Regions from separate parts of the Priestia sp. 3CA3 genome, predicted to be linked through region 1. Evidence: a T-box and tRNA genes for the amino acid it is inferred to sense, from the RefSeq annotation. Region 1 holds a T-box; the other holds one or more tRNA genes.
What was found. A T-box is a leader RNA that pairs with one kind of tRNA and senses whether it is charged. The one in region 1 lies ahead of pheS (phenylalanine--tRNA ligase subunit alpha), so its partner is inferred to be a tRNA-Phe.
Positions count from the first base shown of each region.

Region 1 (7,293 bases):
ATCTTTTGCCACAAGCTTGCTTTCAATGCCAAGCTCTTGAAGAGAACAAATCATACCGTTCGATTCTTCACCGCGAAGCTTAGCACGCTTGATTTTAAAGTTACCTGGAAGTACAGCTCCCACTTTTGCAACCGCTACTTTTTGACCTTGTGCCACGTTAGGTGCTCCGCACACGATTTGAACGATTTCTCCTCCGCCAAGATCTACTTGACAGCGGCTTAATTTATCCGCATTTGGATGCTGTTCACGTTCTACAACGTGACCAATTACCACTCCGCTGATGCCTTTATTTAAGTTTTCTACACCTTCAACTTCAATTCCACTTTTTGTGATTTTATCAGCTAACTCTTCTGCCGTTACGCCTGATAAGTCAACATACTCTTGTAACCAACGATAAGATACAAACATCGTAGTCCCTCCTTTATACTTGTTTAAATTGATCTAAGAAACGAACATCATTTGTATAGAAATGACGAATATCATCCACGCCGTGTTTTAACATAGCAATACGCTCTACACCGATTCCAAAAGCAAAACCACGATATTTAGTTGAATCGTATCCAGCCATTTCAAGAACATTTGGATGAACCATACCGGCTCCTAAAATTTCAATCCAGCCTGTTTGTTTACATACATTACAGCCTTTACCTCCACATTTTGCACACGATACGTCTACTTCTACAGACGGCTCAGTGAATGGGAAGAAACTTGGACGAAGACGAATTTCACGGTCTGCACCGAACATCTTTTTCACAAATACTTCAAGCGTGCCTTTTAAATCGCTCATACGAATGTTTTCGTCTACTACAAGACCTTCAATTTGCATAAATTGATGTGAATGCGTAGCATCATCGTCATCGCGGCGGTACACTTTACCTGGGCAAATAATTTTAACAGGTCCTTTGCCTTCATTCTTGTTCATAACACGAGCTTGAACAGTTGATGTATGCGTACGAAGAAGCGTTTCTTCCGTAATATAGAACGTATCTTGCATATCACGTGCTGGGTGACCTTTTGGCAAGTTCAGCGCTTCGAAATTATAGTAGTCCTGCTCTACTTCTGGTCCCTCTGCTACTTCATAGCCCATTCCTAAGAATAAATCTTCTACTTCTTCAACCACGCTTGTGAGCGGGTGATGCGTACCTGCTTTAACCGGGCGTCCCGGCAGCGTTACGTCAATTGTTTCTGAAGCAAGTTTACGCTCTACCTCGGCTGCTTCTAACGCCGTTTGTTTTTCTTCAATTTTAGATGCAATCGCTTCACGTACTTCATTTGCAAGTGCTCCCATTACAGGACGCTCTTCAGCTGAAAGTTTTCCCATACCGCGAAGTACTTCTGTGATAGGGCCTTTCTTTCCTAAATAAGCTACGCGTACGTCGTTTAATTCTTTTAAAGCACTTGCTGCTTCGACTTTTGCAATTGCTTCTTGTTGAAGTTCTTGTAAACGTTCTTTCATCACTTATTCCTCCTTTTAACGTAAAAAATGACAAATAAAAAAACCTCCTCCCAAAAAAGGGACGAGGATTAGTCGCGTTACCACCCTTGTTAACTATATACACAGACGTATACAGTTCACTTCATTCAAGTTAACGGAATCTCCGGAACACCTTTACATCTATGTAAGATGGTCTAAGTGTCAACTCAAGAGGTGAATTCACTTATTACATTTATAAAAATGCTTTCAGTCATGGCATTTTCTCCCTGCATAAACGGACATAAGCTACTGCTCTCTTTCATCGTTTTTTACATATGTAACTATTGTATTATTATAGTGAAAACACGTTCTCGATGCAACTACATTCCGCGTAAATAATAAAGTAAGATTCCAGAAGCGATGGCAACATTTAACGACTCGCTCTTTCCATAGATGGGAATGTACAGATTCTGATCCGTTTGTTCCAACACTTTCTCGCTTACGCCATTTCCTTCATTTCCCACAATCAGCGCAAATTCGTTTGAAGGTTTTACGTGTGTGTAGACCTTTCCATTTTGTAACGACGTGCCGTAAACTGCTATTCCTCTTTCTTTTAACAATGAAATTATTTCGAGTAAATCGCCTTTTACAATTGGAAGGTGAAAAATAGCTCCTTGCGTTGAACGAACGACTTTTGGGTTGTACACATCCACGCTGCCCTCTCCAATGATAATAGCCTCCACTCCCGCAGCATCAGCGGTTCGGATAATGGTACCTAGGTTACCTGGATCTTGCACGGCATCTAAAAGCAATACTTTCTGTGCTGTATGAATAATTTCCGCATGCTTTGTTTGAAAACACACGGCAATAATTCCTTGAGGTGTTTCTGTGTCAGATAATAACTTACTAATTGCTTCGTTTACAACGATTATTTCGATACCGTCTATATCCCACTGTGCGGGCACTTCGGTCGATTCGCGTATAATTAGTTCCTTTACGCAATCCTTATTTTTGATAGCCTCTTCGACTAAATGAAAGCCTTCTACCATAAAAAGGCCCTGCTTATCACGGTCTTTTTTATTATGCAGTTTTTTCCACGCTTTTACCTGCGGATTTTTAACTGAATCAATTTGTTTCACAAACATAACTCCTTTATCTATACAAAAATAAATAGTTCGATTACATTTTGTTCAATAATCATTAGATAAGTTTCACTTTATTGTACATAGAAATCGCAAAGAAAACAAAAACTATTGGTAACTTTACGATAGCTGAGGTGAAAATGATGGATCTTAATTTACGAAATGCTGTTATTGCAAACGTTTCAGGAAACTCAAAAGAAGAGCTTGAGGCTACAATTTCTGACGCTATTCAAAGCGGTGAAGAAAAAATGCTCCCTGGACTTGGTGTTTTATTTGAAGTGCTTTGGGAAAAGTCTCCGGAATCAGAAAAAGAAGAAATTCTGACAACGCTTGAAAACGGTTTAAAATAAATAACCTTTTCCTATGTACAACAAAAAGCTCATTCTCCTAGGAGAATGAGCTTTTTTCAATTATACGTAATGGCGTTAACCGTATCTCGGTCTAAGCGCTTAATGACTTCCGCAATTAATTTAACTGCGTTTTCATAATCATCACGATGAAGCATTGCTGCATGAGAATGGATATAACGAGTTGCAATTGTAATCGAAAGTGCTGGCACCCCGTTAGCTGAAATATGGATAGAACCCGAGTCCGTACCGCCTCCAGCAATTGCATCAAATTGATACGGAATATTTAATTCATCTGCCACATCTACCACTGTATCTCGAAGTCCTTTATGAGAGACCATGGAAGCATCATATAAAATGATTTGCGGACCCTGCCCCATTTTAGAAGAGGCTTCTTTATCAGAAACACCAGGTGTATCTCCAGCGATACCGACATCAACAGCAAATGCAATATCCGGTTCAATAAAGTTAGCAGATGTTTTTGCACCTCGGAGTCCAACTTCTTCTTGCACCGTTCCTACACCATACACAACATTTTCATGTTTTTCATTTTTTAAAGCTTTTAATACATCGATAGCGATTGCACAACCAATACGGTTATCCCAGGCTTTCGCTAGCAGCATCTTTTCATTGTTCATAACCGTAAATTCGAAATAAGGTACAACCTGATCACCAGGTTTTACTCCCCACTCCCCTACTTCTTCTCTGCTAGACGCACCAATATCGATGAACATATCTTTAATGTCAACTGGCTTTTTGCGAACTTCTGGAGGCAAGATATGAGGTGGCTTTGAGCCAATAATCCCCGTTACCTCTCCTTTAGATGTCACGATGGTTACGCGTTGAGCAAGCATAACTTGAGACCACCATCCGCCTACCGTTTGAAAACGAATAAAGCCGCGTTCATCAATTTGAGTCACCATAAAACCAACTTCATCCAAGTGACCGGCTACCATAATTTTAGGCCCTTGTTCGTTGCCTACTTTTTTTGCAATCAAACTGCCTAGCCCATCCGTCGTTACTTCATCTGCATAAGGTGCAATATATTTCTTCATAACCTCACGCGGTTCACGCTCATTTCCAGGAATTCCTTTTGCATCTGTTAGTGCTTTAAGCATCGTCAATGTTTCATCTAACTTTGTCATATGGATTACCCCTTTCATATGTATACCTCTATTATAGCTAAAAAGAGGTTGAAGTAAAATTTCCCATCCCTTTATTTCTAGTATCCTTGTTCTTGGCGTTTAAAATTCACTTCATTTTTTGACATGTACGCCTCTTCAATATGTTCAGCAGAAAAACCAAACATATCGCCAAGCTTCATGTAAGATGCAAACATGTTCACATAGTTTTCTTTTGACAGGTCCTGCTCGAAAGCAGAAACTTGTGCAAATACCTGTAAAAATTGTGTTGTTTTTGAATCAGCTGCTTTTACTTTTGGCAGCTCAGTTAAATCATCGTATCCTTTTTCAATACCTAAAGAAAGAATGAAATGTACGCCGTCCACAAATTCTTCTAAAATAACAGCATCTTCAGCCGGAGGTTTAACGCTCCAAAATTTGAAGCAGCGCGTTTCGTTTGCCAGCTCTCCCATTTCAACAAGCAGAGCTAAAAGTTTTCTTGGAACCAAGTCTTCCTTATGAAGCTGATGCTTGTCCTCTATATGCTGATCCAGCTGGCGCTGCATGGTAAATAGCTGTTGTAAATTCAATGTAATCACTCCTGTAATTATGTATATCTTCTTCTTTTTAAACCAATAAAGAAATTATATCAAAAATCGTGAAACTTTTTAGAGACTGAAACGTAAAGTAAGAAAACTGTGCCTTGTAAAGGAGGGAGCGTTATGTTTGTTATTGTTATCGTTCGCGTGTTCATTTTCGCGCTTGTTGCTTACACACTATTAAAGCTAGTTCAGCATTTTCGCAGTCCAAAGCGGAAGCTTGTAGCAGCTCAGGAACATCAGCAATTTTTTGTCGTTGACGAAAAAACGAATATCCGCAAAAATTTTCTACTAACGTATAAAGGTATTTTATTTGAAGGAGAAAAATACAGCAATCCCAATGAACCAGAGTCTTTGTCGATTACAATGGTGTTAACAGATCCATCTCGATTGCATGAACTGCAAAAACAAGATTTCAAGCTGCTGGAAAATCACGTACACAACATGTATCCAAATGCTCCTATTCGCTGGAAAAGCCCCGTTCGAGAATTTTTACACTGAGCACAAAATCATTTGTGCTCAGCTGATAACAAAAAAGAAAAGTAAATCAAGAGCGGCAAGAATAGGAAAACCTACTGTAAACGATGTGTGCTTCGTTTTATGACGATAGCAATACATACCAATCAGTCCTCCAATGGCTCCTCCGATAGCAGCTACCGTCCACAGTGTGCTTTCGGCAATTCTCCACTCATGTCTTTTCGCTTTTTGTTTATCTCTATACATCATTCCTATCCCTATTATATTAATAACAATAAAATAGGTAAGCAGCAGTTCATTCATGATATGTCCTCCGATAGCAAAAAAGCCTCATCATCTAAAGATGACGAGACTTTATATTCATTACTTATCTAAGCCTTTTTTAGCAGCAGTTGCTAATTCAGCAAATGCTTTTTCATCAGCTACAGCTAAGTCAGCAAGCATTTTGCGGTTAACTTCAATACCTGCTAATTTTAAACCGTGCATTAAACGGCTGTAAGAAAGACCGTTCATACGAGCAGCTGCATTAATACGTGTGATCCATAATTTACGGAAGTCACGTTTTTTCTGACGACGGTCACGATAAGCATACATGTGAGATTTCATAACTTGCTGATTAGCAACTTTATATAATCTATGCTTCGAACCGAAGAAACCTTTAGCTAATTTTAAAACTTTTTTACGACGTTTGCGTGTTACTGTACCGCCTTTTACGCGTGGCATAATTGTTTACCTCCTGTATTGTTTCTATCTCAACCCAAATTACTTAATGTTATCTAATAAGTGACGGATACGTTTGAAGTCACCTTTGCTTACTAAAGAACCTTTACGTAATTTACGCTTTTGTTTTGTAGATTTGTTAGCGAATAAATGGCTTGTGTAAGCACGAGCACGTTTTAATTTACCGCTTCCAGTCTTTTTGAAACGCTTTGCAGCGCCACGATGTGTTTTCATTTTTGGCATGGGGTGTTCCTCCTCGTTCTATTACTTTTCGTTTTTAGGTGCCAAGACTAAGAACATGCTGCGGCCTTCCATTTTAGGAGCCGATTCAACTGAACTTACATCTTCGCAAGCTTGTGAAAAACGTTCAAGTACTTTTTGGCCAATCCCTTTATGAGTAATGGCACGACCTTTAAAGCGAATAGACGCTTTCACTTTGTCACCTTTTTCAAGGAACTTGCGTGCGTTACGAAGTTTAGTGTTAAAATCATGTTCATCAATTGTTGGACTTAAACGAACTTCTTTTAAGTTTACAACTTTTTGGTTTTTACGAGCTTCTCTTTCTTTACGTTGTTGCTCATAGCGGAATTTACCGTAGTCCATAATACGACATACCGGCGGTTTCGCATTTGCAGCAACCATTACTAAGTCAAGATTTACTCGTGAAGCAATTTCTAATGCTTCATTTTTTGATTTAATTCCTAATTGTTCACCATTTTGATCAATTAGACGAACTTCGCGAGCTCGAATGCCCTCGTTTACCATCATGTCCTTGCTAATAAGTAGCCACCTCCAAGGTTTAATGAGCGAATACGCTTGCTTAGACCGATTATTAACTCACACAAAAAAGTGTGAGTACATACTGCACCCACACTTCTATCGTTTTAATTAAGATACGATGTACCTGCTAACTGCTTTATGCGTCACTCAGGTGAGAAGCGGGTGCTTCTTCTTCTGTATAAACAAGTATTCAATTACTTAAGCTATTATAGTATCAACAAAGACAAAAGTCAATGATTTCGTTCTTTTTTCACAACAAAAGTTATTGTATCAAAGGAAAACCATTTATGCAACAGTTTTTTATAAATGTTAGATAAAAAAGCAGAGAATTTCAATTCTCTGCTTTTTTCATTAACGAGATGCTTCTGCTTTTACATTTTGTAAAAAGGCTTGGAAATCCACTGTTTCTGAATTCTGCTCACCATATTTACGTACGTTTACTGCTTTATCTTCTACTTCTTTATCCCCTACAACAAGCATGTAAGGAATTTTTTGCATTTGAGCCTCACGGATTTTATAGCCAATTTTCTCATCGCGAGAATCAAGTTCCACGCGAATACCCGCAAGCTGAAGCTGTTCTTGCACTTCTTTTGCATACTCAAGGTGAACCGTAGGTGATACCGGAATCACTTGAACTTGTACAGGTGCTAACCACGTTGGGAAAGCTCCTTTGTATTCTTCGATTAAGAAAGC
Region 1 is NZ_JBXENJ010000001.1:154,092-161,384, reverse strand. Features, by position in the region: gene pheT (phenylalanine--tRNA ligase subunit beta) at 1-408, opposite strand, end outside; gene pheS (phenylalanine--tRNA ligase subunit alpha) at 422-1,456, opposite strand; T-box leader at 1,511-1,746, opposite strand; gene AC1VNJ_RS00790 (TrmH family RNA methyltransferase) at 1,795-2,559, opposite strand; gene sspI (small acid-soluble spore protein SspI) at 2,700-2,906, shown strand; gene AC1VNJ_RS00780 (M42 family metallopeptidase) at 2,963-4,048, opposite strand; gene AC1VNJ_RS00775 (dUTP diphosphatase) at 4,126-4,614, opposite strand; gene AC1VNJ_RS00770 (hypothetical protein) at 4,747-5,124, shown strand; gene AC1VNJ_RS00765 (DUF1294 domain-containing protein) at 5,143-5,403, opposite strand; gene rplT (50S ribosomal protein L20) at 5,464-5,823, opposite strand; gene rpmI (50S ribosomal protein L35) at 5,863-6,063, opposite strand; gene infC (translation initiation factor IF-3) at 6,085-6,588, opposite strand; ribosomal protein L20 leader region at 6,658-6,780, opposite strand; gene thrS (threonine--tRNA ligase) at 6,952-7,293, opposite strand, start outside.

Region 2 (7,293 bases), on a different contig from region 1:
AAGGAAATATTGATGCACAAAGGCTGCGTACAGGCTCGCTTACAGCCGATGACTGGGGAAAGCTCACGATGGCAATGGGATCTTTGTCCAATGCAGGGATTTATATTGATGATACACCGGGTATTCGAGTAGGTGAAATTCGTTCTAAGTGTCGTCGCTTGAAACAAGAAGGCGGACTTGGGATGATTTTAATTGACTACTTACAGCTTATTCAAGGTAATGGACGAAGCGGAGAAAACCGACAGCAGGAAGTATCTGAAATTTCGCGTGCGTTAAAAGCTTTAGCCCGTGAATTAGAAGTTCCTGTTATCGCCTTATCACAGCTTTCCCGTGGCGTAGAGCAGAGACAAGATAAGCGACCGATGATGTCTGATATCCGTGAATCCGGAAGTATTGAGCAGGATGCCGATATCGTAGCTTTCTTATATCGTGAAGACTATTATGAAAAAGACACAGAAAATCAAAATATTATCGAGATTATTATAGCTAAGCAGCGTAACGGTCCAGTTGGAACCGTACAGCTTGCCTTTGTAAAAGAATACAATAAATTCGTTAATCTCGAGCGGCGCTTTGATGACGCAGGAGTGCCGCCTGGTGCATAAAACCTCTCAATATGAGAGGTTTTATTTTATTGTTATCGCATTCGTTCCGCAAAATACGATATATTTGTAATAACTTTTGTTAAATCGTTCGGATTTAATTGACTTTAGTGTGATAAATTGATACACTTATCCATGGTTAAATTATGTCGTAGTGAGCTGTTGCTTACTAAGCGGAGGTGCTTAAGATATGTCTTCAGTCGTTGTAGTAGGAACACAATGGGGAGATGAAGGAAAAGGGAAGATTACAGACTTCCTATCAGAAAATGCAGAAGTGATTGCACGTTACCAAGGTGGGAACAATGCAGGTCACACAATTAAGTTTAATGGTGAAACTTATAAGTTACATTTAATTCCTTCAGGTATTTTTTATAATGACAAAACGTGTGTAATTGGAAACGGTATGGTTGTTGATCCAAAAGCACTTGTTCAAGAATTAAAATACTTACATGATCGCGGTGTAACAACAGAAAACTTACGTATTAGTAACCGAGCTCATGTGATTCTTCCATATCATTTAAAATTAGATGAAGTTGAAGAAGAACGTAAAGGTGAAAATAAGATTGGTACAACGAAAAAAGGTATTGGACCAGCTTATATGGATAAAGCAGCACGTGTTGGTATTCGAATTGCCGATTTACTAGACCGTGAAGTATTTGAAGCAAAATTAACACAAAACTTAGCTGAAAAGAATCGCCTTCTTGAAAAAATGTATGAAGTAGAAGGCTTTACATTAGAAGAAATTTTAGATGAGTACTATGAGTATGGTCAACAAGTTGCAAAATATGTTGTTGATACATCAGTAGTATTAAATGATGCGTTAGACGAAGGACGTCGTGTACTATTTGAAGGCGCACAAGGTGTTATGTTAGATATCGACCAAGGAACATATCCATTTGTTACATCTTCAAACCCAGTAGCGGGTGGAGTAACAATTGGTTCTGGTGTAGGTCCATCTAAGATCAAACACGTTGTAGGTGTATCAAAAGCCTATACAACTCGTGTTGGTGACGGTCCTTTCCCAACTGAATTAACAAACGAAATCGGTGATCAAATCCGTGAAGTAGGACGTGAATATGGTACAACAACTGGTCGTCCTCGCCGTGTAGGTTGGTTTGACAGTGTAGTTGTACGTCATGCTCGCCGCGTTAGCGGAATCACAGACTTATCTTTAAACTCAATTGATGTATTAACGGGAATTGAGACATTAAAGATTTGTGTAGCTTACCGTTATAAAGGGGAAGTTATGGAAGAATTCCCTGCTAGCTTAAAAACACTTGCAGAATGCGAACCTGTATATGAAGAGCTTCCAGGTTGGACAGAAGATATCACGGGTGTGAAAACATTAGATGAGTTACCTGATAACGCTCGCCACTACTTAGAGCGCGTGTCTCAATTAACAGGTATTCCTTTATCTATTTTCTCTGTAGGTCCAGATCGTACACAAACAAATGTATTACGTGGTGTATATAGCTAAATAAAAAGAGTTAGCTCTTCGTGAGCTAACCTTTTTTATTTATAATTGGTGCTTTTTTAACAAGACTTTTAAAAAAAGCTCAATAATAAAAAGAAAGTTTTAAAAAAACTATTGCATTTATATGAAATATCATGTTATTATAATAAGCGTCGCTAAGAGATATAACATGAGCCATTAGCTCAGTTGGTAGAGCATCTGACTTTTAATCAGAGGGTCGAAGGTTCGAGTCCTTCATGGCTCACTTTTGTTACAACGTGGCCCGTTGGTCAAGCGGTTAAGACACCGCCCTTTCACGGCGGTAACACGGGTTCGAATCCCGTACGGGTCATTTTTAATATTTTTAATACATAGCATATAGACTGAGGTCCCGTGGTGTAGCGGTTAACATGCCTGCCTGTCACGCAGGAGATCGCGGGTTCGATTCCCGTCGGGACCGCCATTTTGGCTCGGTAGCTCAGTTGGTAGAGCAAAGGACTGAAAATCCTTGTGTCGGCGGTTCGATTCCGTCCCGAGCCATCAAAAAGCATGACTTTATTTAAAGTCATGCTTTTTTCTTTTATTTACATTTAAAAGAAAACGTTATTTGCTTTGCATCTCTTTTATGGTAATATATTACTTTTGTATTTGGAGATGGTTGAAAATCATATATCTTCATGTATAGTAGAGGATGAACTTGTGACGTTTCAAGGGTTATCAAGTATAATAAAACTACGGTATTCAAACAGTATGAATACTATCTTTTATATTTTGCTTCAACTAATAAAGGAGAACGATGATCATGGATAAACGTATTTTAGTCGTAGATGACGAAAAGCCGATTGCAGATATTTTAAAGTTTAATTTGCAAAAAGAAGGTTACGAAGTATTTTGTGCTTATGATGGCGTAGAAGCACTTGAAAAAGTGGAAGAAGTACAGCCTGAAATGATTTTATTAGATATTATGCTTCCTCAGAAAGATGGAATGGAAGTTTGCCGAGAAGTGCGCAAAAAATATGATATGCCCATTATCATGTTAACAGCAAAAGACTCTGAAATTGACAAGGTTTTAGGTCTAGAATTAGGTGCAGATGATTATGTAACTAAGCCGTTCAGTACGCGTGAATTATTAGCACGTGTAAAAGCTAATTTACGTAGACATCAGCAGGTAGCTGTTCCAACAGAAGAAAGTGAAACGAATGAAATTACGATTGGAGCACTTGTTATTCATCCAGATGCTTATATTGTGTCTAAGCGCGGAGAAACGATTGAACTGACTCATCGTGAATTTGAGCTGCTGCATTATTTAGCGAAGCACATTGGACAAGTCATGACGCGTGAACACTTGCTTCAAACTGTATGGGGTTATGACTATTTTGGTGATGTGCGTACGGTAGATGTAACAGTTCGAAGATTACGTGAAAAAATTGAAGATAATCCAAGCCATCCAATGTGGATTGTAACAAGACGTGGAGTAGGCTATTATTTACGCAGCCCAGAGCAGGAGTAATTTTAGATGAAGAAAGTAAGGCTCCTGCAATCTATTCATTTAAAGTTTGTATTGATTTATGTGCTGCTCATTTTAATTGCGATGCAAATTATTGGGGTCTATTTTGCACGACAATTAGAAAAAGAATTAGTTAACAACTTTCGAACGTCTCTTCAAGAGCGGACAGACTTGCTGACGTATAACATTGGACAAGAAATGGTGAAAAATCGTGATGATGATTCACCGACTCTTGAGGAAGACTTAAAGACTATTTTAAGAGATTTTGCTTCAAGACCCAATTTAGCTTCAAATGATATGAATGACATTTCTGAAGTAAGAGTCATTGACCAAAATAGAAGAATCATTGCTACATCGAACTCAAATCCTCAACAGATCATAGGTAAAAAGACTAATGATTTAGCGATTACAAATGCGTTGTTAGCAGGAACGAACTCTGATAATGTATTTGTTGATCAAAGCGGGCAGCGAATCAGAGTTATGATACAGCCTATTCGTTTACAGGATAAAGTAGGTGCCAGTCAATCAAGTTCAACTAATAAAAATGGAAAAGTTCAGTCTAGCGAAGAAATCTTAGGCGCTATTTACTTAACAGCTTCCATGGAGCCTGTTTACGATCAAATGAGTAATATCAATCAGATCTTTAAGGCAGGTACGGTGATTGCTCTTTTTATCACAGCTATTTTAGGCGTGTTTTTAGCTCAGACCATTACTCGTCCAATGTCTGAAATGAGAAAACAAGCACTTGAGATGGCCAAAGGGAATTTTACGAGAAAAGCTAAGGTGTACGGGTATGATGAAATTGGTCAGCTAGCTCTCACATTCAACAACTTAACAAGAAAGCTTCAAGAAGCACAGGCAACGACAGAAGGGGAGCGCCGTAAGCTTAGTTCGGTATTAGCTCATATGACGGACGGCGTTATTGCGACGGATCGAAAGGGAAGAGTAATTTTAATTAATGATCCAGCCGCAGCTATGCTAAATGTTTCACGTGAAACGGTTTTGTCTGATCCAGTTGTTTCCCTATTAGATCTTGAAGAAACGCATACGTTTGAAAGCTTGCTTGCCAATCAAGAGTCATTAATTTTGGACTTTAGTACAAAATCGGATCCCTTTATTTTACGAGCTACCATTTCCGCTATTCAAAAAGAGACGGGTTTTATCAACGGGATTATCATTGTCTTGCATGACATTACAGAGCAGGAGAAAATTGATCAAGATCGCCGAGAATTTGTAGCGAATGTTTCACATGAATTGCGTACGCCGTTAACAACGATGCGCAGTTATTTAGATGCGCTTGCAGACGGTGCTTGGCAAGATAAGGACTTAGCTCCAACATTTTTAAATGTAACGCAAACGGAGACAGAGCGAATGATTCGTCTCGTTAACGACTTGCTTCAATTATCTAAGCTAGATAGCCAAGACTACCGATTTAGTCGTGACCCAATCAATTTTGTGAAGTTTTATCATTACATCATTGATCGCTTTGAAATGACAATTGAACAAGGTATTTCGTTCGTGCGCGACTTGCCAAATGAAGCAATCTATGTCGCTATTGATCAAGATAAAATTACACAAGTATTAGATAACATTATTTCCAATGCAATAAAATATTCACCTGAAGGCGGAACCATTACATTTTCAATTGCTCAGCATACGCATGAAATTGTTGTGAGCATTAAAGACCAAGGTATGGGAATTCCAAAATCAAATTTAGCTAAAATTTTCGAACGCTTCTATCGTGTAGATAAAGCACGAACGCGTAAATTAGGCGGAACAGGATTAGGGCTTGCTATTGCCAAGGAAATTATTGAAGCACATGATGGACGCATTTGGGCAGATAGTCAGGAAGGAAAAGGAACAACGATTTACTTTACTCTTCCGATTGAAAGTGAGAATGATGACGAATGGGAATGAGATATGAACATATCAAAACGGCCATCTTAGTTGTTCTCGTCGCTTCCAGTTTAATTATGACGTATCATATATGGACGTATCAGCCTTCTTATAAGGTCATTTCAAAAAATCAACATTTGCAAGAAGTTGAAGTTAGTTCAAAAAGTAAAATAGAAGATCATATTCTTCCAACAGAAGTTCTCTATCATCGAAACGATAATCACTACATGTCTCACGATGAAGATGATGTAAACAAATGGGTAAATGAAATGAAAAAGTGGAAATTTTCGAATGTGACGGACGTTTCGGATGCTATTTCTCCTGATGGATTTTTAAATTATGTCCATGGAAGTAATTCTATTGAAGTGCTGTATCCAGACGCGCTACCTTTGAAAACATTTCAACAGCTTTTTTCATTTTCTCAAACGTCTTTGCCTAATCAAACATTTGACCGTGTACTCATTAAAATTAAGCGTACACCTTCCTTTTTCGTGAGCGTGTATCTTGTGAATTATGAGCAAAAAAAGATTTATTCGGTTACAGTCAAGAATTTGGCCAAAGATGATATCAAAGAATTAGAAGATAAAATGAAGCGTACGTATGCCCCGAGCCTTGTATATAAAGAAAACAAAAATCGGTATATCTTCCTTCCGGAAAATAATATTACGATGAATAGTGAAGTCTACTATACGAGCATGAGGCATTTAGATATTGAAAAATATAAAGAAGCGCTTTTTAACAACCCAGACTATGCACGGAAAGAAACGTCTACAAACCGAGATGTCTACACTGAAGGTACAAAAGTGATCAATGTCAATACGAAGACAGATGTGATGGAATATGTGAATCTTGTAAATTCCACGACCGAGGTAATGGAAGATTATAATTTAATAAATCGCAGCTTTAGCTTCGTTAATGACCACGGCGGCTGGACAGAATCTAATTACAGGTTCAACAGCTGGAATCGCATTACAAAAGAAATTAGCTATCGTTATTATAAAGATAACTATCCAGTGTACAGCAATCAGGGAATGACTGAAATATATCAAAGATGGGGAAATGCGGAGATTTTAAATTACCGTCGTCCTCTTTATCGTTTTGTAAGAGTACAGGACTCGAGTGTAGAAAAGCTGCAGTCATCTCAAAAGGTGATTCAATTAATTGAAAAACATCAAAACTTTGACCCGAATCTGTTAAAAGATATTTCAATAGGCTATCAGCTAGAAGAAGTGTCACAGCAGCCGAAAACCGGCGAAAAGACGGTTGAGTTTAATTCTAATTCTGTCAAACTCGTTCCTTCTTGGTTCTATTATTATAATAGCAAATGGTATCGAATCGCACCGCCGACCGAAGGAGGCGATAACGATGGATTGGAATAGAACAAAAACCATCTTTATTTTCACTTTCTTGATTCTTAATATTTACTTAGGCTATCAGATTTTTAAAACTCATCAAGAAGATCAGTACTCTCTATTTGTGGAGTCGAGCGTGGAAGAACAATTAACGAGTGAAGGCATTGAATATAAACATTTACCTGTAGATGTGAAAGAAGCTTCTTCGTTAAATGCTAAAAGTAAGCTGTTTAAAGAAGAAGACTTAAAAAAGCTGAAAGAGCAAAAAGCAGCGCTGCTTGAGGAAAAAACAATTCGAAGCGTATTGGACAAACCTTTTTCAGTGCCTGAAAAAAATACAAAAGCAAAGCTAAGTCAATTTTTGAAACGATATGTGCTCTCCGGTGAAGATTATGAGCTATGGAACGTTAATAAAGAGAAAAAAACAGTTACATTCTTTCAACAATATAAGAAGCACAAAATCTATGACAATGAAAATGGCATGAT
Region 2 is NZ_JBXENJ010000007.1:337,721-345,013, reverse strand. Features, by position in the region: gene dnaB (replicative DNA helicase) at 1-602, shown strand, start outside; gene AC1VNJ_RS20185 (adenylosuccinate synthase) at 790-2,076, shown strand; tRNA gene AC1VNJ_RS20180 (tRNA-Lys) at 2,245-2,317, shown strand; tRNA gene AC1VNJ_RS20175 (tRNA-Glu) at 2,333-2,404, shown strand; tRNA gene AC1VNJ_RS20170 (tRNA-Asp) at 2,440-2,515, shown strand; tRNA gene AC1VNJ_RS20165 (tRNA-Phe) at 2,520-2,592, shown strand; gene yycF (response regulator YycF) at 2,855-3,562, shown strand; gene walK (cell wall metabolism sensor histidine kinase WalK) at 3,569-5,476, shown strand; gene AC1VNJ_RS20150 (YycH family regulatory protein) at 5,467-6,834, shown strand; gene AC1VNJ_RS20145 (two-component system regulatory protein YycI) at 6,821-7,293, shown strand, end outside.
Region 2: it has a tRNA-Phe gene. The T-box ahead of pheS (phenylalanine--tRNA ligase subunit alpha) is inferred to sense a tRNA for this amino acid. The anticodon was not compared.